2 regions of the Aeromicrobium sp. MLTX1 genome follow, and region 1 is predicted to be linked to the other one. Evidence: riboswitches for the same ligand, from Rfam matches in the RefSeq annotation. Region 1 holds a riboswitch; the other holds the start of a gene.
The links. Region 1 has a riboswitch for cobalamin ahead of ACK99Q_RS12680 (VWA domain-containing protein). Riboswitches for the same ligand answer to the same signal wherever they lie in the genome.
Positions count from the first base shown of each region.

Region 1 (10,270 bases):
CGGCGCGTCCCGCGACCGTGACGAGGCCGGGATCGCCGGGGCCTGCGCCGACGAGGGTGACGCGACCGGTGGTCGCGCCGTCGGACGTGCGGGCGACGGGCCTCGGCACGTGACGGACGACGAGGTCGAAGGCGTCCTCGTCGACGTGGTCGCGCGTCCAGCGCAGGTGGCCGCGCTGCGCCAGGTCCTCGAGGGCGGTGCAGACGTCGGCGGCACGCACCGTGACGGACGCGCCGTCGCCGATCAGGCTCGCGACGGTGGGGACGGCGTGCTCGGCGCCCTCGAGGACGAGGACGGACAGGCCGGTGGCGTTCAGCTGCATGCGGTGTGGACTCCCCACGTGGTGAGCAGGTGGCGGGTGACGGAGGGCTCGCGGACGGCGAGGCGCACCCAGCCGTCGTCGAGGCCTGGGAACGTGTCGGCGCGGCGGACGGCGATCCCCGCATCGCGCAGGCGCGCGTGGACGCCCGTCCCGGCGCGCGCCAGGACGAACGGCGCGGACGAGGCCGCGGTGGGCACGCCGAGCTCGGCCAGCCCGTCGACGAGGACACGACGGTGCACCTCCACCTGGCGGGCGCGTCCGTGGGTCTCGGGCAGCGCCTCCGGTCCCGTGGTGGCCACGACGGCGTGCAGGGCGGGCGTGCTGACCGACCACGGGGCCTGCTGGGCCTTCAGGTCGGCGACGACGGCGGGGTCCCCGACCACGTAGCCGGCCCGGATCCCCGGCATCGACCAGAGCTTGGTGAGGCTGCGCACGACCAGCAGGCCGGGGACGCGGTGTGCGGCCAGGCTCTGCGTCTCGCCCGGGACGAAGTCCATGAACGCCTCGTCGACCACGACGACGCGACCCGGCCGGCACAGCGCGCGCAGGACGGGGGCCGGGTGGAGGCGTCCGGTCGGGTTCGTGGGATTGCCCACGACGACGAGGTCGGCGTCCTCGGGCACGGCGTCGGGCACGAGGGCGAAGTCGTCCTCGGCACGGCACACGACGTGCGTGACGTCGTGCCCCGCGGAGCGCAGCGCCACGTCGGGTTCGGTGAACTGGGGATGGACCACGACGGGTCGACGCCACGGGCGGGCGCGGGCCATCAGCAGGAAGGCCTCGGCGGCACCGGCCGTGACGAGCACGTCCTCGACCTCGCGGCCGTGACGGCGGGCGACGGCCGCGTGGGCCGCGGTCGCGTCGGGGTAGGACGTGGAGGCGGCGACGCCCTCGGCGAGGGCACGCTCGAGCCAGTCCGGTCGGGGGAGCCGGCTGACGTTGACGGCGAGGTCGACCAGGCCGTCGCCCAGCTCGGCGTCGCCGTGGTGTCGCAGCGGGTCGACGAGCCGCTCGGTCGTCGAGGTCTTCTGCGCCGGCGCGTCGACCGGTACGGCGCCGGCGTGAGGGCTCGCGACCGACACGGCCTCGGCGAACGACTGGGCCAGCCGCGGGTGGCCGGCCCAGTGCAGGTGCAGGTACGAGGCGCTGAGGGTCGGTCCGGCGAACCCGACGGCGCGCCCGTCGACCGACCAGGCCGGGCGGTCGCCGTGCACGGGCGTCACGGTCGTGCGGTGGAACTCGTGCGCCGTCGCCTCGGTGCCGGCGGCGCCGAGCAGCTGGTCGCCGTGCAGCGTGGGGCGGCGGTACGACAGGGTGAGCCGCGGCGTCATGACGGCGTCCGCGTCGAGCGCGCCCACCATCGGGTGGCCGTCCACCGAGCGGCAGAGGTAGAGCAGGCCGGCGCACTCGGCCACCGTCGGCACGCCGTCCAGGACCGCCGCGCGCAGGTCCTCGCGCAGGCTCGCGTTCGCGCTGAGCGCGGCGGCGTGCACCTCGGGGAAGCCGCCGCCGAGGTAGATCCCGCGCGTGCCGTCGGGCAGCCGGCGGTCGTGGGCCGGGTCGAACGGGACGACCGTGCAGCCGGCGGCCTCCAGCAGCTCGGTGGTCTCGGCGTACCGGAACGTGAAGGCACGACCGGCCGCGACGGCGACCACGGGGGAGTCCTCGGCGACCCGCGTGACGTGGTCCGCGGGACTCCACGGGTCCTCGGTCAGCGGGGGAGCCGTGCGCGCGACGTCGAGGATCGCGTCGAGGTCGAGGCCCGCCGTCACCTGCTCGGCGAGGAGGTCGAGCGCGGCCGCGGCCTCGTCACGCTCGGCGGCCGGCACCAGCCCGAGGTGGCGCGAGGGTGCGCTGACGCCCTGGTCGCGCCCCAGCACGCCGAGCACGGGGACGCCCGTGCGCTCGACGGCCCGCACGACCTCGGTGGCGTGCCGCGGCGAGCCCGCCTTGTTGAGCACGACGCCGGCGATGGTCACGCCCGGCTCGAACGTGGCCATCCCGTGGACCACCGCGCCGATGCTGCGCGACGCGTGCGAGACGTCGACGACCAGGACGACCGGCGTGCGGGTCAGCGCGGCGACGTGGGCCGAGGAGGCGAAACCGTCCCCGCCGATCTGGCCGTCGAACAGACCCATCACGCCCTCGACCACGGCGAGGTCGGCACCCCGCGCCCCGTGGAGCAGCAGCGGGACCATGAGCGACGGGTCGGTCAGGTGCGGGTCGAGGTTGCGGCCCGGACGACCGGTCGCGAGCGCGTGGTAGCCGGGGTCGATGTAGTCGGGGCCCACCTTGTGACCGGAGACGACGTGCCCGCGGGCGGCGAGCGCGGCCATCAGGCCGGTCGCGATCGTCGTCTTGCCGTGCCCCGACGCCGGAGCTGCCACGAGGACCCGTGGCAGGGTCACCACTCGATGCCCCGCTGACCCTTCTGGCCCACGTCCATGGGGTGCTTCACGTGGGTCATCTCGGTGACGAGGTCGGCGACCTCCACGAGTCGGGGGTCGGCGCGGCGTCCGGTGACGACGACGTGCTGGCTGCCGGGGCGGTTCGCGAGCGTCTCGACGACGTCGTCGACGTCCACCCAGCCCCACTGCATCGGGTAGGTGAACTCGTCGAGCACGTAGAGGCGGTGGCGCTCGGCCAGGATACGGCGCTTGACCTCGGCCCAGCCCTCGGCGGCGTCGGCGGCGTGGTCGGCCTCGGTGCCGCCCTTGCGGCTCCATGACCAGCCCGAGCCCATCTTGTGCCACTCGACCGGACCGCCCTCGCCGGTCTCCTCGTGCAGCCGGGCGAGGCGCTCGAGCACGGTCTGCTCGCCGATGCGCCACTTCGCGGACTTCACGAACTGGAAGACGCCGATGTCCCAGCCCTGGTTCCAGCCGCGGATGGCGAGGCCGAACGCGGCGGTCGACTTCCCCTTGCCGTTGCCGGTGTGGACCATGAGCAACGGGCGGTTGCGGCGCTGGCGGGTGGTGAGGCCGTCGTCGGGGACGACCAGGGGCTGACCCTGCGGCATGTCAGGCCACCCCCTCGCGCGGAGCGGTGGCGGCGTGGACGACGCCGGTGAGGCCGTCGGCCGTGACCTCGCCCAGCGGCACGTGCTCGGCCCGGAGGTGGGTGGCGAGCTCGAAGCCCAGGCCGAGGCGGAAGCGCCCGGACTCGCAGTCCACGACGACGCTCTGGATCCCGGCCGCGGCGACGTGGCGCGCGGCGTGATGGGCTCGTGCCAGGGCGTCCGGCCCGGACGTGGCACGCCCGTCCGTGACGACCACGAGCAGCGGGCGGCGGGACGGGTCGCGCAGCGCTTCCCGGCGGACGACCTCGGCGGCCCGGTGCAGTCCTTCGGCCAATGGCGTGCGGCCACCGGCGGGCAGGTCCGCGAGGCGCCGGGACGCCACCTCGACCGACCCCGTGGGCGGCAGGACGATCTCGGCGTCGTGCTGGCGGAACGTCACGAGGCCGACCTTGTCGCGGCGGCGGTACGCGTCCAGCAGCAGCGACAGCACCGCGGTCTTGACCTGCTCCATCCGGCGGCGCGCGGCCATCGAGCCGGAGGCGTCGACGCACAGCAGCACGAGGTTCGACTCCTGGCCGACGGTCTCGGCGCGGCGCAGGTCCGAGACGTCGAGCGCGAGCCCCCGGCCGTCGGCCAGTCCGCGCCGGGCGACCTGGTGCGGTGCCGCGGCGGTGATCGTCGCCGGCAGGTGCAGGCGACCGGTGGACCCGCCGTCGTGACGGACGCCGGCGACGCGGCCCTGCGCGGTGCGGGCCCGCGAACGGCGGCCCGACTGGCCCTCGCCCGTGCCGCGCACGACGAGGAGTCGGGCCCGGCTGGGCTCGCCCGCGGACGCGACCGATCCGGCACCGGCCGGGGCGGGACGGCGCTCGTCCTCGGGCGAGTCGGAGGGCTCCTGCGAAGGAGTCTCGGGCGGGGTGCCGTCGGGCGGCGAGTCGTCCGAGCCACCGTCGCCACCGGGACCGTCGTCGTCCGGTCCGTCCGGGCCGGGGTCGGGCTCGTCGGAGCCGAGCAGGTCGTCGAGCCGGTCCTCGTCGAGGCCGGGCTCGTCGAACGGGTTGCGGCGGCGCCGGTGCGGCAGCGCGAGACGAGCGGCGACGCGGACGTCCTCGCGGGTGACGTGCGTGCGGCCCTGCCACGCCGCGTGGGCCGCGGCCGTGCGGGCGGTCACGAGGTCGGCGCGCAGCCCGTCCACGTCGAACGCGGCGCAGATCTCGGCGATCGTGGTGAGGGTCTCGTCGTCGAGGAGGACGTCGCGGACGCGTGCCTGGGCGTCGGCGAGACGCGTGCGCAGCAGGTCCTGCTCGGCGGACCAGCGGCCGGCGAAGCCCTCGGGATCGGCGTCGAACGCGAGCCGGCGGCGGACCACCTCGACCCGCAGGGCCGGATCGCGCGGCGCGGCCACCTCGACCGTGAGGCCGAACCGGTCGAGCAGCTGCGGGCGGAGCTCGCCCTCCTCGGGGTTCATGGTGCCGATCAGCACGAATCGCGAGGCGTGCTCGGCGGAGACCCCGTCGCGCTCGACGCTGACGCGGCCGGTGGCGGCGGCGTCCAGCAGCAGGTCGACGAGGTGGTCGTGCAGCAGGTTGACCTCGTCGACGTAGAGCAGGCCGCGGTGGGCGCGCGCGAGCAGGCCGGGCTCGAGCTCGACGCGTCCGTCCCGCAGCGCCGAGTCGAGCTTGAGCGAGCCGGTGACCCGGTCGTCGCTCGCGCCCACGGGCAGCTCGACGAGCCGGACCGGGCGCTCGACGACCGGCGTCGCGGCGCCGAACGGGCCGTCGGGCGAGACCGCGTCGGGGTCCGTGGGATCGACCGAGAACCGGTCGCCCTCGTAGGCGCGCACGGCAGGGAGGACCTCGGCGAGGGCGCGGACCGTGGTGGTCTTGGCGGTGCCCTTCTCCCCGCGGACCAGGACGCCGCCGATGAGCGGGTCGATCGCGACCAGGGTGAGGGCGAGGGTCATGTCGTCGGAGCCGACGACGGCACAAAACGGATACTGCGCTGGCATGTAGGGCTCCCGCTCGATCTGCCAAGTCGGTCCGGGACGCGGATTGCGCCCCGGGTCGGATCGAGGCCGGTCTTCGGACTTCCCAGGTCTGTGCCTGAGTCACCGCAGCGGGCCCTGTGCCGGATTCTCACCGGCTTCCCAGATTCTCCCCGTGGCCAAACGGCCGTGGGGCACCTCGAACCTTCGCGATCACCCTAGACGCATCCGTCGCGCCCCGGGCAGGGGGCCCGGTGGCCGGGACGACCGGGCTAGGGTCCTCGACCATGAGCGTGCACGTGACCGTGGTCGGCATCGGTGCCGACGGCTGGGACGGACTGCCGGCCTCGTCGAGGGCGTTCGTGGAGGGCGCGCGGACGCTACTCGGCGGCGCCAGGCACCTCGACGACGTGCCTGTGGTTCCGGGGCAGGAGCGTCGAGCGTGGCCGTCGCCGCTGCGCGAGGGACTGCCCGATCTCGTGGCGTCGGCGGAGGGTCCCGTGGTCGCGCTCGCGTCCGGCGACCCGCTGGTCTCGGGCATCGGCACGACGCTGATCGAGCTGCTCGGGACCGACCACGTGACGATCGTGCCGGCGGTGTCGTCGGTGGCGCTGGCGCGCGCCCGGATGGGCTGGCGCGCGGAGTCGGTGGGCGTCGTGAGCGTCGTCGGGCGGGACGTGCGGCTGGTCGTCCCCGCCCTGTCCGCGCACCGTCGTCTGCTGGTGCTGTCGAGCGACGAGTCGAGCCCCGCGGCCGTCGCATCGCTGCTGACCGACCTCGGGTGGGGCGCCTCGCGCCTCGTCGTGCTGGGGAGCCTCGGCGGTGCGGACGAGTGCCGGATCGAGGGCACGGCCGACGCGTGGCACGAGACGTCGCCGCGCCTGAACGTGCTGGCCGTGGAGGTCCGCGGCACCGGACCCGGCTGGGCCGTCGGCGGTGTGCTGCCCGACGACGCCTTCGAGCACGCCGGCCAGATCACGAAGCGCGACGTGCGCGCCAGTGCCCTCGCCCGGCTCGCGCCCGCGCCCGGCCAGCTGCTGTGGGACGTCGGCGCCGGCAGCGGCTCGATCGGCGTCGAGTGGATGCGCGCGTGGCCCAGCGCCCGGGCGATCGCGATCGAGTCACGCGCCGACCGGGCGACCTTCGTCCGCCGGAACGCGGACGCTCACGGCGTCCCGGGCCTCGAGGTCGTGGAGGGCGACGCGCCGGGCGCGCTGACCGGCCTCGAGCGGCCGGACGCGGTCTTCGTCGGCGGTGGCGCGACGGTCGACGGGGTCCTGGACGCCTGCTGGACGGCGCTGCGGCCCGGTGGCCGGCTCGTCGTCCACGCCGTGACGGCCGAGACCGAGGCCGTCCTGCTCGATCGGTACCGTCGTCACGGCGGCGAGCTCGTCCGCCTCCACGTCGAGCGTGCCGAGCCGCTCGGCACCTTCACCGGCTGGACGCCCGCCCGTGCCGTCAGTCAGTGGTCCATCGTCAAGGGAGACTCATGACCGTCCACTTCGTCGGCGCCGGACCCGGCGCGGCCGACCTGCTGACCCTGCGTGCCGTGCGGCTGCTGGAGCGGGCCGACGTGGTCCTGTACGCCGGCACCTACCTCGACGCCGAGGTCCTCGTTCACTGTCGCGACGGCGCCCGGCTGGTCGACACGCAGCACCTCGACCTCGACGAGATCACCGCGGAGCTGGTCGATGCCCACGGCGAGGGGCTCGAGGTGGTGCGGCTGTGCTCGGGCGACCCGTCGCTGTACTCGGCCGTCCACGAGCAGGCGCGCCGGCTGGACGCGGCCTCGGTGGCGTGGGACGTCACGCCGGGCGTGCCCGCCTACGCCGCCGCCGCCGCGATCGTCGGCGCCGAGCTCACCGTGCCCGAGCTGGCACAGTCCGTCGTCCTGACCCGCACCCAGGCACGCTCCACGCAGATGCCCGCGGGCGAGCAGCTCGCGGCGTTCGCCGCGACCGGGGCGACCCTCGCCCTGCACCTGGGGATCACGCGCACGCGCGAGCTCGCCGCCGAGCTGGCCGGGCACTACGGTGCCGACTGCGCCGTCGCGGTGGTGTCGAAGGCCACCCAGCCCGACGAGCTCGTACTGCGCGGCACGCTCGCGGACATCGCCGACCAGGTCGAGGCGGCCGGACTGCGCCAGGCCGCGGTGATCCTCGTCGGGCCGGCACTGGCTCCCGACGTCCGGGGCGGCGAGTCGTTCCTCTACGCGGCCAGCCGCGAGCATCGCCTGCGCCCCTAGGAGCACCTCTGCTGGGGCAGCGGTGAGCGAGCAACCGCATCCGGGCCTCGTAGGGTTGCCAGCTCACCGGTCACGCGGGCGGCTGGGGCGGCGGTGACTGAGCAACCTCATGGAGACCTCGTGGGGTTGCCAGCTCACCGCTCACCCGTCATTCCACGAAGCGCGGGCTCCACACGCGGCCGGTCGGCGTGACCCGCGTGGACGACGCGCCGATCAGCAGCAGGCACTTCATGTCGACGGTCTCGGGATCGAGGTCGCCGAGGGTGGTGACCACCAAGCTCTCCTCGGCACGGCCGACGTCGCGTCCGACGACCACCACGGTGTCGGGCGACTTGTGCTCCAGCAGCACCGCCTGCGCCTGCGCCACCTGCTCGGTGCGCGAGCGCGACCGCGGGTTGTAGAGCGCGAGGACGAGGTCGGCCGCGGCGACCGCGCGGAGCCGCTGCTCGACGACCTCCCACGGCTTGAGCCGGTCGGAGAGGCTCATGACGGCGAAGTCCGCGCCGATGGGCGCTCCGGCGCGTGCGGCGACGGCCTGGACGGCCGAGATGCCGGGAACGACGCGCACGGCGACGTCGGCGTACCGCGGGTCCTCCGCGGCCTCGAAGACGGCCGACGCCATGCCGAAGATGCCGGCGTCACCGCCCGACACGACGGCCACGCGCTCGCCGGCCAGCGCCAGCTCGAGGGCGTCACGAGCGCGGTCGACCTCCACCGTGTTGCCCGACGCGTGACGCACGAGGCCGGCCCGCTGAGGGACGCGCTCGACGTAGGGGCCGTAGCCGACGACGTGCCCCACCTCGGCCAGGACCTGGGTGGCCTCGGGCGACAGCCACGCGTCCGGCCCGGGGCCCAGCCCCACGACGACGACCTCGGCGTCCAGGGCGGGCGCGACCGCCTCGGGCGCCGGGCTCTCGTAGCGGGCGACTCCGGGGCGGGTGTCGCCCGGAACGAGCACGATCGAGAAGTACGGCACGGTCTCGGGGTCGACGTCGGCCACGGGGAGCACGCGCTCGGCCTCCATCGAGGCGCGCTCGACGTACCAGGATCCCTCGATGCGGCCGGCCTGCTCGAGCGCGGAGCGCACCTTCGCGAACGTTCGGCCGAGCTTCATGATCACGGCGCCGTCGGTGTCGGCGAGGCGCCGGGCCAGCTCGGGCTCCGGCAGCGTCCCGGGCAGGACGGTCAGCACGTCGGTCTGGCGCACGAGCGGCAGCGCGGTGGTCGCGGTCGCGGCCGCGAAGGCCGGAACCCCGGCGACGACGTGCGTCTCGAACGCGTCGCTCAGCCGGTCGTGCAGGTACATGAACGAGCCGTAGAGCATCGGGTCGCCCTCGGCCAGGACGACGACGTCGCGGCCGGCGGCGAGGTGCTCGCGGACCCGACGCTCGCAGTCGGCGTAGAAGTCGGCCATGGCGCCGGCGTACCCGCCGGGATGGTCGCTGACCTGCGTCGTGACGGGGTAGACCAGCGCCTCCTCGGTGACGCCCGGGCGCAGCAGGCCGGCGGCGATGCGGCGCGCGTTCGACTGCTTGCCGACGCCCTGGTGGTAGGCCACGACGTCGGCGGCCTCGATGAGGCGGGCGGCCTTGAGGGTGATCAACTCGGGGTCGCCGGGGCCCACGCCGACGCCGTACAGCCGGCCGGTCACTCGCGCTCCTGGGCGAGCGCGTTGAGGGCCGAGGCGGCCATGGCGGAGCCGCCGCGGCGCCCGGTGACGACGAGGTACGGGACGTCGAGTCCAGGCACGTCGGAGGCGAGGTCGATCAGCGCCTGCTTCGACTCGGCCGCGCCGATGAACCCCACGGGCGTGCCGATGATCGCGGCGGGACGCGGGGCACCGTCCCGCAGCAGCTCGAGCAGGTGGAACAGGGCCGTCGGGGCGTTGCCGAACGCCACGACGGCGCCCTCGAGGTGCTCGGTCCACAGCGAGACCGCGGCGGCCGAGCGCGTGGTCGACCAGGCCCGGGCGAGGTCGGGGACCCGCTCGTCGCGCAGCAGGCACCGGACGTCGTTGTCGCGGGGGAGCCGGGCGCGCGTGACGCCCGAGGCCACCATGTGCGCGTCGGTGAGGATCGGCGCGCCCGACTCGAGCGCCGAGCGGGCGGCTGACACCAGGCCGGGGTGGATCACGAGGTCGCGCGCGAGGTCGGTCTGACCGCACGCGTGGATCATCCGCACGGCGACCTTCTCGGCGTCCGCGGGCACGCCCGACAGGTCGGCCTCGGCGCGGATCGTGGCGAACGAGTCGACGTAGATCTGGGCGCCGTCGGTCTCGTAGGCGTACCGGCGGGCGGGTGGGGCGAGGGTCATGCGTTCTCCAGGTCGGGGACGATCAGGGTGCGCCACGGCGTGATCACGACGTGCGGGGCGCCCAGCGCGAGGACCTCGTCCATCAGGCGCCGGTCGAGACGACCGCCCGGTGCCGCCAGGTGCAGCGCGAGCCGGTCGTCGTCCTGCGTGATCCTGCCAAGCGGTGGGGGCTCGGCCGACACCCGGGTCTCGTCGCGCCGGTCGTGAGCCTGCCCGAGGAGACCGGCTCCCGCACCGGGCAGCTCGTCGACGTGCCACGGCGACTCGGGCTGCGCGCCGGCGGCCTCGACGAACCTCCGGGCGAGGTCCACTAGTGCCTCCGCGGCCTCCGCGACGGCGACCGTCGGACCCCACGCCGAGCGGCCGGCGCGGAGCTGGACCTCGGTC
Region 1 is NZ_JBKFDN010000002.1:436,489-446,758, reverse strand. Features, by position in the region: gene cobA (uroporphyrinogen-III C-methyltransferase) at 1-109, opposite strand, end outside; gene ACK99Q_RS12690 (cobyrinate a,c-diamide synthase) at 313-2,730, opposite strand; gene cobO (cob(I)yrinic acid a,c-diamide adenosyltransferase) at 2,727-3,341, opposite strand; gene ACK99Q_RS12680 (VWA domain-containing protein) at 3,343-5,349, opposite strand; cobalamin riboswitch at 5,396-5,542, opposite strand; gene cbiE (precorrin-6y C5,15-methyltransferase (decarboxylating) subunit CbiE) at 5,613-6,818, shown strand; gene cobM (precorrin-4 C(11)-methyltransferase) at 6,815-7,570, shown strand; gene ACK99Q_RS12665 (precorrin-2 C(20)-methyltransferase) at 7,719-9,221, opposite strand; gene ACK99Q_RS12660 (precorrin-8X methylmutase) at 9,218-9,883, opposite strand; gene ACK99Q_RS12655 (nitrite reductase) at 9,880-10,270, opposite strand, start outside.

Region 2 (17,864 bases), on a different contig from region 1:
AGGCCGCCACGTCGGTCGGCTACGTGGCCGCGCAGCAGTGCGAGAACGGCACCTTCCGCCAGGTGCTGACCGCGCCGTGCCCCGAGGTGCCCGAGATCGACACCACGACGGCGGCGCTGCACACCCTCCTCGAGGCGCGCGCCGCCGGCATCACGGTCGACGCCGCAGTCGTCGACCGCACCGTCGCCGCGATCGTCGCGGCGCAGGCCGCCGACGGCTCCTTCGTCGGCAACGGCGTCGCGAACACGAACTCCACGGGCCTCGCCGCGACCGCGCTCGCCCGTGCGGGCCGCACCACCGAGGCCGCGAAGGCCGCGGCGTACGTCGCGCGCCACCAGGTCACCGAGGCCACGGGCGGCAAGCTCGCGTCCGAGCGCGGCGCGGTCGCCTACGACGGAGCCGCGCTGGCCGCCGGCCGTGAGGACGGCATCGACGAGTTCGCGATCGACCAGTGGATCCGCGCCTCGGCGCAGGCCGCGCCGGCCCTCGCGCTGCTCTCCGCTCCGAAGGCCGCCGTGTCGGTGCCGAAGTACGTCCGCTCGGGCAGCACCCTGAAGGTCACCGCCAGCGGCCTGGCCGCCGGCTGGGGCAGCACGGCCCGCGTCTCGGGCGGCAGCTCCGACCGCGCCGTCGTGCCCGCCGGGGGTCGCGCCACGTTCGCGCTGCGCGCCCCGAAGGGCACCGCGAAGCGCGCGGTCGTCATCGGCGACGCCACGGGTCGCGCCGTCGCCACCTCCTCGGTGCAGGTCCTGGCCGCCAAGAAGCTGCGCGTGTCCTCGAAGTCGAAGGTGCGCCGCGCCAAGGTGCAGAAGGTCGTCGTCCGCGGCCTCGTCGCCGGGGAGCCGGTGCGCGTCTACTACCGCGGCAAGCTCGTCAAGCGCGGCGTCGCGTCGAAGTCCGGCAGCTACACGTACCGCCTCAAGGTCGGCAAGAAGGTCGGCACCGCGAAGGTGATCGTCCGCGGCGCCTACGCCGAGCGCAACGGCGTGCGGGTGTTCCGGGTCGTGAAGTGAGCCGACTCGTCCATCGCCTCCTGGCGGCGACCCTCCTCGGGGTCGCCGCCGGGCCGGCGGCGCTCAGCGCCCCCGCGCACGCCGCCGCGTGCACCGGCGGCAAGGGCGTCACGGTCGTCGTCGGGTCGAGCGTCGGCTGCGACGCCGACGGCGGTGGACGCGCGGCGAGCAACTTCGCCGACGCGGGGCACCAGCTGACCTTCGCGTCGCGCGCCCCCGGCTTCGTGTGCCGGGTCGACGGCGCGCCCGCCTCGGACCCGTGCCTCGAGGCGTCCCCCGTGGACGCCTACTGGGGCCTGTTCTGGTCGGACGGGACGAGCGGCAGCTGGACCTACTCGAGCCTGGGCGTCAGCGCGCTCAAGGTGCCGCAGGGCGGGTCGGTCGCGTTCGTGTTCCAGGACTCCTCGTCGCGGACGTGGCCCTCGGTCAAGCCCCCGGTGGCGGCGCCCGAGCCCACCCGCGCGACCTCGCGCCCCACGTCCGCCAGCCCGAAGCCGGGCTCGAAGGAGCAGGGGTCGAAGGCGTCGACTCCGAAGCGGTCGACGCCTTCGACGCGAGCCGGGGGCCCGGCCTCCTCGGCTCCCTCGGCCACGGCGAGCGCGTCGGCCGGCGCGACCCCGTCCGCCTCGACGCCGACGCCGTCGACGAGCGCCTCCACCGCCACCCCGAGCGCGTCGGCTCCCTCGGCCTCGGCCGGGACGGACGACGACGTCGCGGGCGCGCCCGCGGTGCAGCCGACGGCCGCCGAGGGGTCGGGATCGACCTCGGGCGCCGCCCTGGCGACAGCGGCCGCCGTGGTCGTCGTGCTGGGGGCCGCGGGAGGAGTCGTCTGGTACCGCCGCCGGGCGGGCTGAGGGCTCGGTGCGAGTAGACTCCTGACGTTGGACCAACGTCCGGCGCAGGGGAAACCGGTGCGATTCCGGTGCTGTGCCGCAACCGTCAGCCCCGCCCGTCCGGGTGGTGCGAGCCGGGAACCCGCGCCGGGACGCCGCCACCAGATGTTGTCGAGCAGCGACGGGTGGGCGAACCGCCCCTCGTGGACCTCGCCCCCACCCGTGGGGAGGGGACCGGATGACCGCCGTCGTCGACCCCGCCCCCACCCGCCCGCCGGCCGCCACCGGACGCGCCCGGCGCGAGCTGCATCCCGGCGCCTGGTGGCTGTGGGCGCTGGGGCTCGCGGCCGGTGCCTCGTTCACCCTCAATCCGTTCCTGCTGCTGGTCACGGTCGCGATCGCGGCGCTCGTCGTGGCGGCGTGCCGTGGTGACGCGCCGTGGGCCCTGTCGTTCCGGTACTACCTGTACTTCGGCGTCGTCATCGTGGTCATGCGCGTCGTCTTCCGGATCCTGCTCGGCGGCGGCTCGGCCCCGGGCGATCCCGTCCTGTTCGCGCTGCCCGAGATCCCCCTGCCCGAGGTGGCTCGCGGCATCCAGCTGCTCGGCGACGTCACGGTCAACGAGGTCCTCGTCGGCCTGTACGACGGCATGCGGCTGGCCACGCTCGTGATCTGCGTCGGCGCCGCGAACTCCCTGGCCAACCCGAAGCGTCTGCTCGCCTCGGCCCCGCCGGCCCTCTACGAGGTCGGCGCCGCGCTGGTCGTCGCGGTCTCGGTCTTCCCCCAGCTGGCCGAGAGCGTGCGCCGGGTCAACCGCGCCCGCAAGCTGCGCGGCGACGCCAGCCGCGGCACCGGCGCGATGCACCGCATCGTCATCCCCGTGCTGGAGGACGCCCTCGACCGGTCGATGACGCTCGCCGCGGGCATGGACGCGCGCGGCTACGGCCGCAGCGGCACCGCCTCGCAGCGCGACCGGTTCGCCACCGGCGTGCTCATGCTCGTGGGCCTGTTCGGGCTGAGCGTCGGCACGTACGGCTACCTCGACGGCACCGCGCCGCGGATCCTGTCGTACCCGATGCTCGCGCTCGGCCTCGTGTTCGCCGTGCTGGCGCTGCGGTCGGCCGGCCGCCGCGTGCAGCGCACCCGCTACCGCCCGCAGCGGTGGCACGTGGCGGAGTACCTCACCGCGGGCTCGGGCCTCGCCGTGGCGGTCGGACTCAAGCTGCTGTCCACCGAGCAGATCGCCGTGATCTACCCGAGCGTGCCGGGTTGGCCGCCCGTGAGCGTCCTGTCGCTGGCCGTCGTGGCGATCGGGATCCTGCCCGTCTTCGTCGCGCCGCAGGCCCCCTCCGCCCACGACCACGTCGGAGGTGACGACGCGTGATCGGCTTCCACGACGTCTCGTTCTGGTACGAGGGCGCCACGCGGCCCACCCTGCGCGACGTCACCCTCGAGGTCGAGGAGGGCGAGCTCGTCCTCGTCTCGGGCCGCACCGGCTCGGGGAAGTCCACGCTGCTCGGCATGCTCAACGGGCTGGTGCCGCACTTCACCGGCGGCACCCTCGCCGGCGACATCCACGTCGACGGCGCCTCGATCCTCGGGCGGCCGCCGCGCGAGCTGGCGCACCTGGTCGGCTACGTCGCCCAGGACCCGGTCTCGGGCTTCGTCGCCGACGTGGTCGAGGAGGAGCTGGCCTACGGGATGGAGCACCTCGGGCTCGATCCGCAGACGATGCGCCGACGCGTGGAGGAGACGCTCGACCTGCTCGGCATCGCCGACCTGCGCCGCCGCTCGGTGCGCTCGCTGTCCGGAGGCCAGCAGCAGCGCGTCGCGATCGGCTCGGTGCTGACGATGCACCCGCGGGTCCTCGTGCTCGACGAGCCGACCTCGGCCCTCGACCCCACCGCGGCCGAGGACGTGCTCGCCACGATCGCGCGCCTCGTCGACGACCTCGCGCTCACCGTCGTCGTCGCCGAGCACCGCATGGAGCGGGTCGTCCCGTTCGCCGACCGCCTGGCCGTGGTCGAGGACGGTCGCGTCCGGATCGGCGAGACCGCCGACCTGCTGGTCGACGCGCCCGTCGCGCCGCCGCTGGTCCACCTCGGCCGGCTCGCCGACTGGCAGCCGCTGCCGCTCTCGGTGCGCGAGGCCCGGCGCCGGGTCAAGCCACTCGCCGCGCGCCTCGGGCCGCCGCCCGTGCACGTGCCGTTCGAGCGCCCGCCGGCGCTGCGGGCGCGCGGGATCACCGTGCAGTACGGCCGCTTCACCGCGGTCGACGACGTCGACCTACAGGTCGGCCACGGCGAGGTCGTCGCGCTGATGGGCCGCAACGGCTCGGGCAAGAGCTCCCTGCTGTGGGCCGTCCAGGGCACGGGCGACCGCGTGGACGGCGTGGTCGACGTCGACGGCGTCGATCCCGGCGCCGTGCGGGCGTCCGAGGCGCGCATGCTCGTCGGCCTCGTGCCGCAGACCGCCGCCGACCTGCTCTACCTCGAGACCGTCGACCGCGAGTGCGCCGCCGCCGACGACCAGTCCGGCGTTGCGACGGGCACGTGCCGCGCGCTGCTCGAGCGTCTCGCCCCGGGCATCCCCGGCGACCGCCACCCGCGCGACCTGTCCGAGGGTCAGAAGCTCGCGCTCGTGCTGGCCATCGTGCTCACCGCGCAGCCCGCGGTGGTCGCGCTCGACGAGCCCACGCGCGGCCTGGACTACCCCGGCAAGGCCGCGCTGGCGGCGATCCTGCACGACCTCGCCGCCGAGGGACGGGGTGTGATCGTCTCGAGCCACGACGTCGAGTTCGTCGCCTCGGTCGCCGACACCGTGGTGGTGATGGCCGAGGGCGAGGTCGTCTCCCGGGGCCCGGTCCGGTCGGTGCTGGCCGAGTCGCCCGCGTTCGCCCCGCAGGTCTCCAAGGTGCTCGGCCGCGACTGGCTCACCGTGGACGAGGTCGCCGCCGCGCTGCCGTCGGAGGTGGTTCGGTGACCTCGCCGCGGCACACCGCCGTCCCGATCACGCCGCGGTCGGCCCTCGTGCTGGCGGCCGCCAGCGTCGCGGGCCTGATCATGCTGCTGTGGCCGTTGATCTTCACGCCGGCCGAGGGTCAGACGCGCGTCGACCAGCCGTTCATCTTCATGGCGCTGATGCCCGTGGTCGTGCTCGTCGTCGTCGCCGAGCTCTCCGAGGGCGGTCTCGACTCGAAGGCGCTCGCGATGCTGGGCGTCCTCAGCGCGATCAACGCGGCGGTCCGGCCGCTGGGCGCGGGCGTCGCCGGCGTCGAGCCGATCTTCTTCCTGCTGATCCTCGGCGGGCGCGTGTTCGGGCCGGGCTTCGGCTTCGTCCTGGGCTGCACGAGCCTGTTCGCGTCGGCGCTGCTGACCTCCGGCGTGGGTCCGTGGCTGCCGTTCCAGATGCTCTGCGCCGCCTGGGTCGGCATGGGCGCGGGCCTGCTGCCGCGACGAGTGTCGGGCCGCTCCGAGATCGCGGTGCTGGCCGCCTACACGGTGGTCGCGGCGTTCGCGTACGGGCTGCTGATGAACCTGTCCTCGTGGCCGTTCACCCTGGGCATCGCGATCCCCGGCGCCGAGGACTCCCTCGCGATGGTGCCCGGCGACCCCGTGCTGGAGAATCTCCAGCGCTTCCTCGTCTTCACCCTGCTCACCTCGTTCTGGGGCTGGGACCTCGGCCGCGCGATCACGAACGCGCTGCTGGTCGTGTTCCTGGGCCCCGCCGTCCTGGCCACGCTGCGGCGCGCCGCCCGGCGTGCCCGCTACCTCTCCAAGGAGTCCACATGAAGAGCCTGCTCGCCCGCCTCGCCGCGGCCACCCTGCTGTCGACCGGCGTGATCGCGCTGCCGACGGCGGCGTCGGCCGAGGACCACGGGTCCTGCGACGCGGCCTCGGACGTCCCGGTGGTGCTGGAGTTCGGCACGCTCGACGGCGAGGACCGCGTGCTCTGCGCGAAGGACGCCGCCGGCGACACCGGCCTCGAGGTGCTCGATGCCGTGGGCGTCGAGACCGAGGAGACCACCGCCGCGATGCCGATGGTGTGCCGCATCGAGGGCCAGCCGACGCCCGAGCAGGAGAAGTGCGGCAACGCGCTCAACGGCCCCGGCTACTGGGCGTTCCTCGTGGCGAAGGAGGACCAGGACTGGGGCTACGCCTCGGTGGGCCTGCAGGAGTACGAGGTCGCCGAGGGCGACTTCATCGCGCTGAAGTACCACCTGATGGCCGACGGCGAGACCGTCGAGGTCGACGCCCCGGCGAGCGCCGACACGCGCGCCGCCGCCGAGGTCGCCGACCACGACCACGCCGCGGACTCCGAGGTCGACGACACCCCGCTCGCGGCCGTCGCCCTGCCGATCGCCATCGCCGCCGCGCTGCTCGTCGCCGTCGCCGCCTTCGTCGTCGGCCGCCGGCGCCGCGGCTGACCCGCCCGTCCCGAGATGTGCTCCGATTTCTACCTTTCAGGCAGGTTGAAACGTCGAAATTGGAGCAAATCTCGGTGATGCGGGGGACTCAGTCGGCGGCGGCCAGCAGCTCGGCGCTGGCCTGCTCGATCGCCTCGGGGGAAAGGGCGTGGCCGATCGCCATCGCCGCGGCGCCGAGGACGCCGGACTGCTCGCCGCTGACCGACGGCACGATCCTCAGGTGCTCGGTGGCCAGCGGCAGCGACCGGCGATAGACCTCCTCGCGGATGCCGGCGATCAGGTGCTCGCCCGCCTCGGCCAGCGCACCGCCGATCACCACGACCGACGGGTTGATGAAGTTCACGATCATCGCGAGGACGTCGCCGATGTCGCGGCCCGCCTGGCGGACGGCCTGGATGGCCTCGAGGTCGCCGGCGCGGACGAGCTCGACCACGTCGGTCGCCTCGGTGACCCCCGGCCGTCCGAGCTCGCGCGCGATCGCCGGACCGGCCGCGAGCGCCTCGAGGCAGCCGACGTTGCCGCAGCGGCACACCACGTCGCTGCCGCGCGACACCCGGATGTGCCCGATGTCGCCCGCGGTGCCCTGCCCCCCGCGCTGGAGCTCGCCGCCGGCGATGATGCCCGCGCCGATGCCGGTGGACACCTTGATGAGGATGAGGTCGTCGATCTCGGGGAACTGGGTGTCCTGCTCGCCCAGCGCCATGATGTTCACGTCGTTGTCGATCAGCACGGGCACCTCGAACGAGCCGCGGACGAACTGCGGAACGTCGAAGCGGTCCCAGCCGGGCATGATCGGCGGGTTGATCGCGCGCCCCGTGGAGTGCTCGACGGGTCCCGGCAGGCCGATGCCGATGCCGGCGAGGTCGCTCAGCGGACGCTCGGTCTCCAGCAGCAGCCGCTCGATCGTGGCGGTGACCCAGGTCAGCACGGGCACGGGGCCGTCGGCGATGTCGAGGTCCTGGCGCTCCTGGGCCAGCACGGTGCCGGACAGGTCGACGATCGCGGCACGGGCGTGACGGGCGCCGAGGTCGATCGCGGCGACCACGCGCGCGGCGGTGTTGACCGCGAGCAGTGACGGGGGACGACCGCCGGTGGAGCTCCGACCGCCGTAGGGGGTGATGAGCCCGAGGCGCAGCAGCAGGTCCACGCGGGACGCGACGGTGGAGCGGGCCAGGCCCGTCGACTCCGCCAGCTCCGCGCGGGTCATGGGCCGACCCTCGCGCTGGAGCAGGGCGAACACGTCGCTGGTCTTCACGGTGGTGATTCAACCACTCCGTCTTTTGAACGTCCAGCGCACAACTTCTGCCGACTTCTCGACAGAAGTGGAGATCTGTGTCACAGTGCAGTTGTGAACGACGCTGTCCTGAACGAGCGGGGGACCCCGCCGGTGCTGCGCGTTCGCGCCGTGACGAAGTCCTTCGTCGGCAACCCGGTGCTGCACGGCGTGGACCTCGACCTGGTCCCCGGCGAGGTCCACGGACTCGTGGGTGAGAACGGCGCCGGCAAGTCGACCCTCATGAAGATCCTCGCGGGCGTGCATCCCGCGGACTCGGGGTCGGTCGAGCTGGGTGGCGAGCCCGTCGCGTTCACCCATCCCGTCCAGGCGCAGCGCGCCGGGCTCGCCACCGTCTTCCAGGAGTTCAACCTGCTGCCCGAGCGGACGATCGCCGAGAACATCTACCTCGGCCGCGAGCCGCGCCGTCGCGGACTCGTGGACACCCGCGGGATGGAGCGCCAGGCCGGGGAGCTGCTCCGGGGCCTGGGCATCGAGGGCCTGCGCCCGTCGCGCCGGGTCCGCTCCCTCTCGGTCGCCGAGCAGCAGATCGTCGAGATCGCGAAGGCCGTCAGCTTCGACGCCCGCGTGATCCAGATGGACGAGCCCACGGCCGCGCTGGCCGACCACGAGGTCGAGCTGCTCTACCGCATCGTGCGCGAGCTGACCTCGCGCGGCGTCGCCATCGTCTACGTCTCGCACCGCCTGCGCGAGGTCCTCGACCTGTGCGACAACGTCACGGTCCTCAAGGACGGCCGCCAGGTCGACACGCGCCCCGCCGCCGAGCTCGACGAGGCGACCCTCGTGCGCCTCATGGTGGGCCGCCCCATGGACTCGTTCTTCCCCGATCCGGTCCCCGGCACCACCGTCGGCGAGCCGCGGCTGGAGCTGCGCGGCGCCGGCAACGGCTACGTCGACGGCATCGACCTGACCCTGCGCGGCGGCGAGATCGTCGGCATCGCCGGACTCCAGGGCTCGGGTCGCACCGAGCTGCTCGAGGCGATCTTCGGCATCGAGCCGCTCACCCGCGGCGAGGTCGCGATCGACGGCACCGTCACGCCGATCGGCTCGCCGCGCCGCGCGATCCGCTCGGGCCTGGCGCTGGTGACCGAGGACCGCAAGGCCACCGGCCTGGCGCTGCACCAGTCGCTGCTCGACAACGCGCTGGGCGTCGTCCGCGCCGTCTTCCCCCGCCGTACCGACGCGGTCCGCCGCGACGTCCCCGACCTCTTCGGCTCGCTCTCGGTCTCGGCGCGCTCGCTCAGCCAGGAGGCCCAGCTGCTCTCCGGAGGCAACCAGCAGAAGGTCGTGCTGGCGCGCTGGCTCGCCACCGACCCGCGCGTCGTGCTGCTCGACGAGCCCACCCGCGGCATCGACGTCGGCGCGAAGCACGCGATCTACGAGGTCATGCGCAGCCTCGCCGCCCGCGGCGTCGCGGTGCTCATGGTCTCCAGCGAGCTGCCCGAGGTGATCGGCATGTCCGACCGCGTGCTGGTGATGCGCGACGGCCGGCTGGCGGGGGAGCGGCCCGGAGGCTCCGACGAGGAGTCGATCCTGTCGCTCGCCGCCGGCCTCGACGAGGAGGTGGCCTCATGAGGGCTCGGCTCGCTGCACTCGACTCCACGATGATCGTGTGGATCGTCCTGCTGATCTCGGTGGTCGTCGGCTCGATCATCACCGCGATCGAGGGACGCAACTTCTTCAGCGTCGGCAACATCGACAACGTCCTGACGACGATGACGATCCTGGGCCTGATCGCGATCGGCCAGACCCTCGTGATCCTGGCGGGCTCGCTCGACCTGTCGGTGCCGTTCGTGGTCAGCCTCTCCAGCGTGATGGCGGGCGGGATCATGGCCGGCCAGACCTCGAACATCGTGCTGGGCGTGGTCGCGGCGCTGGCCGTCGCGGTCGTGTTCGGCCTCGTGAACGGCCTCATCGTCAGCCTGCTGAACGTGCACGGCTTCATCGCGACGCTCGGCACGGGCCTCGTCGTCTCGGGCTACCTCGGCTCGAACTACCAGGGCAGCCACGGCTCGGCGCCGTACGCCTTCCGGCTGCTCGACGCGACCCGCATCGGACCGGTGCCGGTGGCCACGCTCATCATGCTCGCGTGCGCGGGCCTGGCCGTCCTGATGCTGCGCCGCACCCGACTGGGGCACCACCTCTACGCCGTGGGCGGCAACGCCGACGTGGCGCGCATGTCGGGCGTGCGGACCCAGGTGCCGATCATCGCGGCGCACGTCATCTGCTCGGTGACCGCGGCGCTCGCCGGCCTGCTGCTGCTCGCCCGCCTCGGCGTCGGCCAGCCGACGGTCGGCTCGCAGGGCGGCTACGACCTCATGTCGATCGCGGCCGTCGTCCTCGGCGGCACGCTGCTCGCGGGCGGCAAGGGCAGCATCGTCGGCACGATCGCCGGCGTCGGCATCTTCGCCGTCCTCGACAACGTCATGGGCGTCATGGAGCTCAACCCGTTCCTCAAGGACGTCGTGCGCGGCATCGTCATCGTCGTCGCGGTGGCCGTCTACGCGCGCCGAGAGATCGACCGGAGGCCCGAGCGCTTCGGGTCCGCCGCTCCCGCCCCGACCACGGAGGTGGCCCGATGACCACGCGCGTGCTGCCCGTCCACGAGACCAGCTTCGGACGCCGGTCCCTCGCGGCCCTGGCCACCCCCGGCGGCGGCGTCTTCCTGCTCGTGATCGCCCTGCTCCTCGCGATCTTCGTGTCGAACCCGAGCTTCGCCGACGGCAACACGCTGATCCGGTTCGCCGGACGCACGGCGCCGATCGCCATCGCCGCGATGGGGCAGTACTTCGTCATCGTCAGCGGGGAGTTCGACCTGTCGATGGGCGCGGTCATCGCGGCCCAGGTGGTGCTCGCGGGCAACGTCATCGGCCAGGACGAGGCGAACATCGTCCCCGGCCTCTTCCTGATGTTCGCCGTCGGCGCGCTGATCGGGCTCGTCAACGGCCTGGCCACGACGCTGCTGCGGGTGCCGAGCTTCATCGTGACGCTCGGCATGATGCTGTCGCTGACCGGACTCGTCCGCTACGTCACCGGCGGCGCCGCCACCGGCAACCCGTCCGACCGCTTCCGCGAGATCGGCCGCGGCGGCATCCAGGACGTGCCGCTCGTCGGGACGATCCCGTACCCGCTGCTCGTGCTCATCGCCGCGGCCGCGTTCGCGGTGTGGCTCATGCGCCGGCCCTTCGGCCGCACCCTCATCGCCGCCGGCGACAACCCCGACGCCGCGCGCTACTCGGGCACGCCGCTGTGGTGGACCAAGACGCGCGCGTTCATGATCTCGTCGCTGTCCGCCACCGTCGCGGGCATCCTGCTGGTCGGCTACGCCGGCGTCCACCCGTCGGTCGGCTCGGGCTACGAGTTCGCCGCGATCACCGCGGTCGTCCTCGGCGGCGTCGTCCTCGGCGGCGGCCGCGGCTGGGTGCTCTCGGCGGCCGCGGGCGCCTTCGCCCTCGAGCTGCTCTTCGTGCTGCTGACCAGCCTCGGCATCGAGTCCACGTGGCGCGACACCGTGCAGGGACTCATCATCATCGCGGCGGTCGCCCTGGCCGGCCGCGCGTGGCAGGGCGCGGTCCGCCGGCGACCCTCCGTGACTTCTCCACCCACCCCACCCCAGCCCGCGACGGGCGATACGACAGGAGAGAACTGATGCGAGCATCGATGAGAGGGGTACTCGTGTCGGCCGCGGCCGTCCTGGTACTCGCTGCCTGTAGCACGGACGACGTGTCCGACGCGGGCGACGACGACTCGGGTTCGAAGGACACCGAGTGGTTCGTGCAGGCGGACTTCGACCGCCAGAACGAGCAGCGCAGCGCGACGTTCGAGGGAGACGCCGCGACGCCGTGGCTCCAGTACATCGACGGTGACATGACGGACACGTCGAAGTTCAAGTCCGAGGGCGCCAAGAAGGTCTGCTTCGCCAACGCCTCGATCAGCAACCCGTGGCGCCAGACCGGCTGGATCACGATGCAGCAGCAGCTGAAGGTGCTCCAGGACGAGGGCGTCGTCTCGCAGATGGAGACCCGCGACGCGCAGGACTCCGACGACACGCAGATCGCGGACATCGACTACTTCATCAAGGAGGGCAACTGCGACGCCTTCATCATCTCGCCGAACTCGACCGCGGCCATGACGCCGGCCGTCGAGCGCGCGTGTGAGACGGGCAAGCCGGTCGTCGTGTTCGACCGTGGCGTCGACACCGACTGCGCCACGTCGTTCATCCACCCGATCGGTGGCTACGCGTGGGGCATCGACACGGCCGAGTTCCTGGTCGACAACCTCGAGAAGGGCGACAAGGTCGTCGCGCTGCGCATCCTGCCCGGCGTCGACGTCCTGGAGACCCGCTGGGCCGCCGCCGAGAAGATCTTCGAGGAGAACGACATCGAGGCCGACGACCAGTTCACGGACGCCGACCCGACGAAGATCAAGCAGATCATCACCGACGCGATCAACTCCGACGACATCAAGGGCGTCTGGATGGACGCCGGCGACGGCGCGGTCGCGGCGATCGAGGCCTTCGAGGACGCCGGCAAGGACTACCCGGTCATGACCGGTGAGGACGAGATGAGCTTCCTGCGCAAGTGGGAGGAGACCGGCCTGACCGGACTCGCGCCGGTCTACTCGAACTTCCAGTGGCGCACCCCGCTGCTGGCGGTGCAGAAGATCTTCGCGGGCGAGGAGGTGCCGACCGAGTGGGTGCTGCCCCAGTCGCCGATCACCGAGGACGACCGCGCGGACTACCTGAAGGCGAACGACGGCATGCCCGACGGGCACTACGCCAAGTTCGGCGGCGAGGACCTCCCGGGCTTCCCGCAGGCCTGGCAGGACCGCTGACCGTGACCGGGTGGCGGCGACCCGCCGCCACCCGGCCCACCCCGTCCCTCTCGACAGGAGCTCTTGTGCGCAGCATCGGCATCAACACGTGGGTCTGGCAGTCCCCGCTCACCGACGCCACGGTGGAGGCCCGCCTGGAGCACGTCGCGGCGCTCGGCTTCGACGCGGTCGAGCTCCCGCTCGAGGGACTCGGCGACCTGACGCCGGACGTCGTCGGGCCGGTGCTGGAGCGCACCGGGCTGGTGCCGCTCGTCGTCGGGGCCATGGCGCCCGGGCGCGACCTCGTCGAGGCCGACGGCGCGGCGGTCGCGGCGACGCAGGACTACCTGCGTGGCTGCGTCGACCTCGCCTCCGGCATCGGGGCCGCCGCTGTCTGCGGACCGTTCTACGCGGCCACCGGCCGCACGTGGCGGATGACCCCGGACGAGCGCCGGGCCGCCTACGCGCAGTGGCGCGAGCACCTCGCGCCGGTCGTGGAGCACGCGGCCGAGCGCGGCGTGCGGATCGGCATCGAGCCGCTCAACCGCTACGAGACCTCGCTCGTCAACACCGTGGCCCAGGCGCTCGAGGGACTCGACGGCCTGCTCGGCCCGTCGCTGGGCCTCGCCCTGGACACCTATCACCTGAACATCGAGGAGCGGTCCAGTGCGGATGCGGTTCGCACGGCCGGCGAGCACCTCGTGCACGTCCAGGTCTGCGGCAGCGACCGCGGTGCACCCGGAGGCGACCAGACCGACTGGCCGGCCCTGATCGCCGCCCTCGACGAGGTCGGGCACACCGGCCCGCTCGTCATCGAGAGCTTCACGGCCGAGAACGCCTCCATCGCGACGGCCGCCTCGATCTGGCGTCCCCTCGCCCCCACGCAGGACGACCTCGCCCGCGACGGCCTCGCGTTCCTGCGCGACCTGACCCGGACGGAGGCGGCGTGATGAGCGCGCGCGAGCTGCGGGTGGCCGTCATCGGCTACTCCTTCATGGGCCGGGCCCACTCCAACGCCTGGCGCAACGTGGGCGCCTTCCACCCCGGCCTCCCCGCGGTGGCCCAGCAGGTCCTCGTCGGTCGCGACGAGTCCGCCGTGCGCGGCGCCGCCCACCAGCTGGGCTGGCGCGAGTGGGCCACCGACTGGCGCGACGTGGTGGCCCGCGACGACGTGGACGTCGTCGACGTCTGCACCCCCGGCCACCTGCACCACGAGATCGCGCTGGCCGCCCTGCGCGCCGGCAAGCACGTCGTGGTCGAGAAGCCGCTCACGAACACGATCGAGCAGTCCGTCGAGCTCGTCGCCGCGGCGCAGGAGGCACGATCGCGCGGGGTGCGCTCGATGGTGGGGTTCAACTACCGCTGCGTGCCCGCGCTGGCGCTCGCCCGCGAGGTCATCGCGGAGGGCCGGATCGGCGAGGTGCGCCAGGTCCGCGCGTCCTACCTCCAGGACTGGCTCGTCGACCCGGACGCGCCGATGACGTGGCGGCTGCGCAAGGAGCAGGCCGGGTCCGGCGTGCTGGGCGACCTCGGCTCGCACGTCGTCGACCAGGTCCGCTTCCTGCTCGACGACGAGATCGAGAGCGCCTCGGGCCGCCTCGAGACCTTCGTCGGGTCGCGCCCCGGTCCCGCCGGCCCGGAGGACGTGACCGTCGACGACGCCGCGTGGGCGCTGCTCGGCACCGGCCGTGGCGCCGTGGTCAGCCTCGAGGTCAGCCGGATGGCCGCGGGCCGCAAGAACGCGCTGCAGATCGAGGTCTACGGCTCCCGAGGCTCGGTGGCCTTCGACCTCGAGCGCCTCAACGAGCTGTGGGTCGACACCGGCCAGGGCCGCACGCGCGTCCTCGTGACCGAGCCCGACCACCCGCACCTGGCCGCCTGGTGGCCGCCGGGCCACGTGCTGGGATGGGACCACACGTTCACGACGCAGGCCGCCGGGTTCCTGTCCGCGATCGGCGCGGGCGTCGACCCCACGCCGTCGTTCGAGGACGGGCTCGCCGTCCAGCGGGTGCTCGACGCGATCGAGCGCAGCGCCGTGGCGGGCCGCGGCGCCGTCGAGCTCGCGCGATCCTGATCATCGAAGGAGACACCATGGGCAAGCGCTTCACCCTCTTCACGGGCCAGTGGGCCGACCTCACCCTCGAGGAGGTCGCGGAGCTCGCGGCGCGCTGGGGGTACGACGGTCTCGAGATCGCCGTGTCGGGCGAGCACCTCGACGCCTGGCGCTGGGACGACGACGAGTACGTCGAGGGGCGCCTGGAGATCCTGCGCCGCCACGGCCTCGGCTGCTGGGCGATCTCGAACCACCTGAAGGGCCAGGCGGTGTGCGACGACCCGATCGACGACCGGCATCGCTCGATCGTGGGCCCGCGCGTGTGGGGCGACGGCGATCCCGAGGGCGTGCGCCGCCGGGCCGCCGAGGAGATGCAGCACACCGCACGCCTCGCGCAGCGGATGGGCGTCGACGTGGTGGTGGGCTTCACCGGCTCGTCGATCTGGCAGTACGTGGCGATGTTCCCGCCGGTCCCCGCCGAGCGCATCGCGGCCGGCTACCAGGACTTCGCCGACCGCTGGAACCCGATCCTCGACGTCTTCGACGAGTGCGGCGTGCGGTTCGCGCACGAGGTGCACCCGTCCGAGATCGCCTACGACCACTGGTCGACCGTGCGGGCGCTGGAGGCGATCGGCCACCGCGAGGCGTTCGGCCTCAACTGGGACCCCAGCCACATGGTGTGGCAGGGGATCGACACCGTCGCGTTCATCAGCGACTTCGCCGACCGGATCTACCACGTGGACTGCAAGGACATCCGGATGCGGATGGGCGGCGGCCGCAACGGCATCCTCTCCTCGCACCTGCCGTGGGGCGACCAGCGCCGCGGCTGGGACTTCGTCTCCACGGGTCGCGGCGACGTGCCGTGGGAGGACGCGTTCCGCGCACTCGCCCGCATCGGCTACGACGGCCCGATCTCGGTGGAGTGGGAGGACGCGGGCATGGACCGCCTCCGCGGCGCCCCGGAGGCGCTGGAGTTCCTCAAGCGCTTCGACTTCGAGCCGCCGACCGCCTCGTTCGACTCCGTGTTCGATCAGGGCTGACCGTCGCGGCACCGGACGGGACTAGGCTGCGAGGGTGAGGACCCTCATCACCGGAGGCGTGCGCTCGGGCAAGTCGTTCCATGCCGAGTCGCTCGTCGTCGCGGCCCCCGACGTCACGTACATCGCCCCCGGTCCGGCCCCCGATCCGGAGTTCGACCCCGACTGGGCGGCCCGGGTCGAGGCGCACCGCAGCCGGCGTCCCGCCCACTGGAAGACGGTCGAGACCGCCGACCTCGAGCGCGCGATCGCGATGACCGACGACACGGTGATCATCGACTGCCTCGGCACGTGGGTGACCGCCCTGGTCAGCGAGCTCGACGGCTGGGACCAGACCCTCGACGACTGGGAGCCCGAGTTCTGGCTGCGCGTCGAGCGCGCCGCGCAGGCCATGGCCGCGCACGGGGAGGACGTCGTCGTGGTGACGAACGAGGTCGGCTGGGGCGTCGTGCCCGAGCACCGCTCCGGTCGCCTCTTCCGCGACCTCCTCGGCAAGGTCAACCAGCGCTTCGCGATGGACTGCGACGAGGTCCTGCTCGTCGTCGCGGGCCGCGTCCTGCGCCTCTGACCCGCGCCGGCTCCGCCCGCGCCCGCCCGCGCCCGCCCGCTCTCCACTCTTGGAACGCGTTGAACGCTTTCGCGCGACGAAAGCGTTCAACGCGTTCCAAAAGTGGCCCGGGGTCGGCGCGCGTCGGGCCCCGCTCAGGCCGGAGGCGTGAAGGCGTCGCGCGCGGCGGCGACGCGGGCGCGCACGACGCAGTCGTGCGCGTGGTCGTTCACCAGGCCCATCGCCTGCATGAACGAGAACACCGTGGTCGGGCCGACGAACTTCCAGCCGCGCTTCTTGAGGTCCTTCGACAGCGCGATCGCCGTGGGCGAGGTGGTGAGCGACTGCGGCTCGGGGATCTCGGTGGGGTCGGGCTCGTGACGCCACACGAACGCGGCGAGCGAGCCCTCGGACTCGACCAGCTCCAGCGCGCGGGCGGCGTTGTTGATCGCGGCCTCGATCTTGCCGCGGTGCCGCACGATGTCGGCGTCGGCGAGCATCCGCAGGACGTCGGACTCGTCGAACCCGGCCACGGTGTCGAGGTCGAAGCCCGCGAACGCCGCGCGGAAGCTCTCGCGCTTGTCCAGGATCGTGCGCCACGAGAGCCCGGACTGGAACCCCTCGAGGCAGAACTTCTCGAACAGCCGCACGTCGTCGGCGACGGGGAAGCCCCACTCCGTGTCGTGGTACTCCACGAAGCCGGGCGCGCCGCCCGCCCAGTCGCAGCGAGGCTCGCCATCGGGGCCCAGGAAGGTCATGCGATCACCGCCGAGAATCCGATCAGGAGGACAGCGAGGGCGACCTCGACCGAGGCGCCCACCGCATCGCCGATGATGCCACCCAGGCGCCGCGAGACGTGGGCGACCAGCAGCAGGACCACGAGCAGCGCGGCCGCGACAGTGAACAGGCCCTGAATCGCCGAGGCGTCGGTGAGGCCCGTGACCGCGGCGCCGGCGACGGCGACCAGGAGCCAGACCGTGGTGAGCGCGAGCGGTCTCACGCTGCCGGCGAAGGTGGCGCCCATGCCGTCCTGGCGGGCGGCAGGCACCCCGCGGCGCAGGCCCGCGGTGGCGCCCGCGCGGGCGAGGCACCACAGCACGCCGACGGCCACGAAGCCTCGCTCCCAGCACACGATCAGCGTGCCGGCGGCGGCCGCCTGCGCGAGCAGCACCAGCACGAGGGTCGCCGCCCCGGCGGGTCCGACGTCGCCGAGCCGAGCGACGGTGAGCGCCCGCTCGCGGTCGTAGGAGGAGGCCAGCGCGTCCGCCGTGTCGGCGAGCCCGTCGAGGTGGAACCCGCGGGTCGCCCAGGCGCCGGCGCCGATCGCGAGCGCGCCGACGACGATCTGGTTGAGGCCGAGCTCGCGCCCGCCCCACGCGACGAGGGCCACGAGCACGCCCACGGGAACGACCGCGAGCGGCGCCACCGCCACCGCGATGCCGGCGGTGCGGCGGTCGACCTGCCGCGGCGGCGGCACGGGGAGGGCACTGAAGGTGCCGACCGACAGCCGGACGGCGTCCCCGAACCGGCTCACAGGATCTCGGAGAGCAGCGCCATGTCCGAGAGCAGCAGCGCGGCCGAGCGCACGAGCGGCACCGCCGTGACGGCGCCCGAGCCCTCGCCCAGCCGCATCCCGAGGTCGAGCAGCGGCTCGAGGCCGAGGTCCTTCAGGGCGTGCCACTGGGCGCCCTCGGTGGAGCGGTGCCCGGCGGCCAGCCACGGGGCGACGCCCGGCGTCAGCCGCTCGGCCACGAGGGCGGCGGCCGTGGCGATCGCGCCGTCGAGCAGCACCGGGACGCCGTCCTGCGCGGCCGCGCTGATGAAGCCGGCCTGCGCGGCGATGTCGGGG
Region 2 is NZ_JBKFDN010000001.1:510,345-528,208, reverse strand. Features, by position in the region: gene ACK99Q_RS02475 (hypothetical protein) at 1-1,013, shown strand, start outside; gene ACK99Q_RS02470 (hypothetical protein) at 1,010-1,867, shown strand; cobalamin riboswitch at 1,875-2,011, shown strand; gene ACK99Q_RS02465 (energy-coupling factor transporter transmembrane component T) at 2,085-3,230, shown strand; gene ACK99Q_RS02460 (ABC transporter ATP-binding protein) at 3,227-4,828, shown strand; gene ACK99Q_RS02455 (ECF transporter S component) at 4,825-5,637, shown strand; gene ACK99Q_RS02450 (hypothetical protein) at 5,634-6,272, shown strand; gene ACK99Q_RS02445 (ROK family protein) at 6,361-7,527, opposite strand; gene ACK99Q_RS02440 (sugar ABC transporter ATP-binding protein) at 7,621-9,141, shown strand; gene ACK99Q_RS02435 (ABC transporter permease) at 9,138-10,148, shown strand; gene ACK99Q_RS02430 (ABC transporter permease) at 10,145-11,215, shown strand; gene ACK99Q_RS02425 (substrate-binding domain-containing protein) at 11,290-12,399, shown strand; gene ACK99Q_RS02420 (sugar phosphate isomerase/epimerase family protein) at 12,465-13,328, shown strand; gene ACK99Q_RS02415 (Gfo/Idh/MocA family protein) at 13,328-14,452, shown strand; gene ACK99Q_RS02410 (sugar phosphate isomerase/epimerase family protein) at 14,470-15,471, shown strand; gene ACK99Q_RS02405 (bifunctional adenosylcobinamide kinase/adenosylcobinamide-phosphate guanylyltransferase) at 15,506-16,036, shown strand; gene ACK99Q_RS02400 (DNA-3-methyladenine glycosylase I) at 16,171-16,773, opposite strand; gene ACK99Q_RS02395 (adenosylcobinamide-GDP ribazoletransferase) at 16,770-17,549, opposite strand; gene cobT (nicotinate-nucleotide--dimethylbenzimidazole phosphoribosyltransferase) at 17,546-17,864, opposite strand, start outside.
Region 2: another riboswitch for cobalamin. It lies ahead of ACK99Q_RS02465 (energy-coupling factor transporter transmembrane component T); the one in region 1 lies ahead of ACK99Q_RS12680 (VWA domain-containing protein).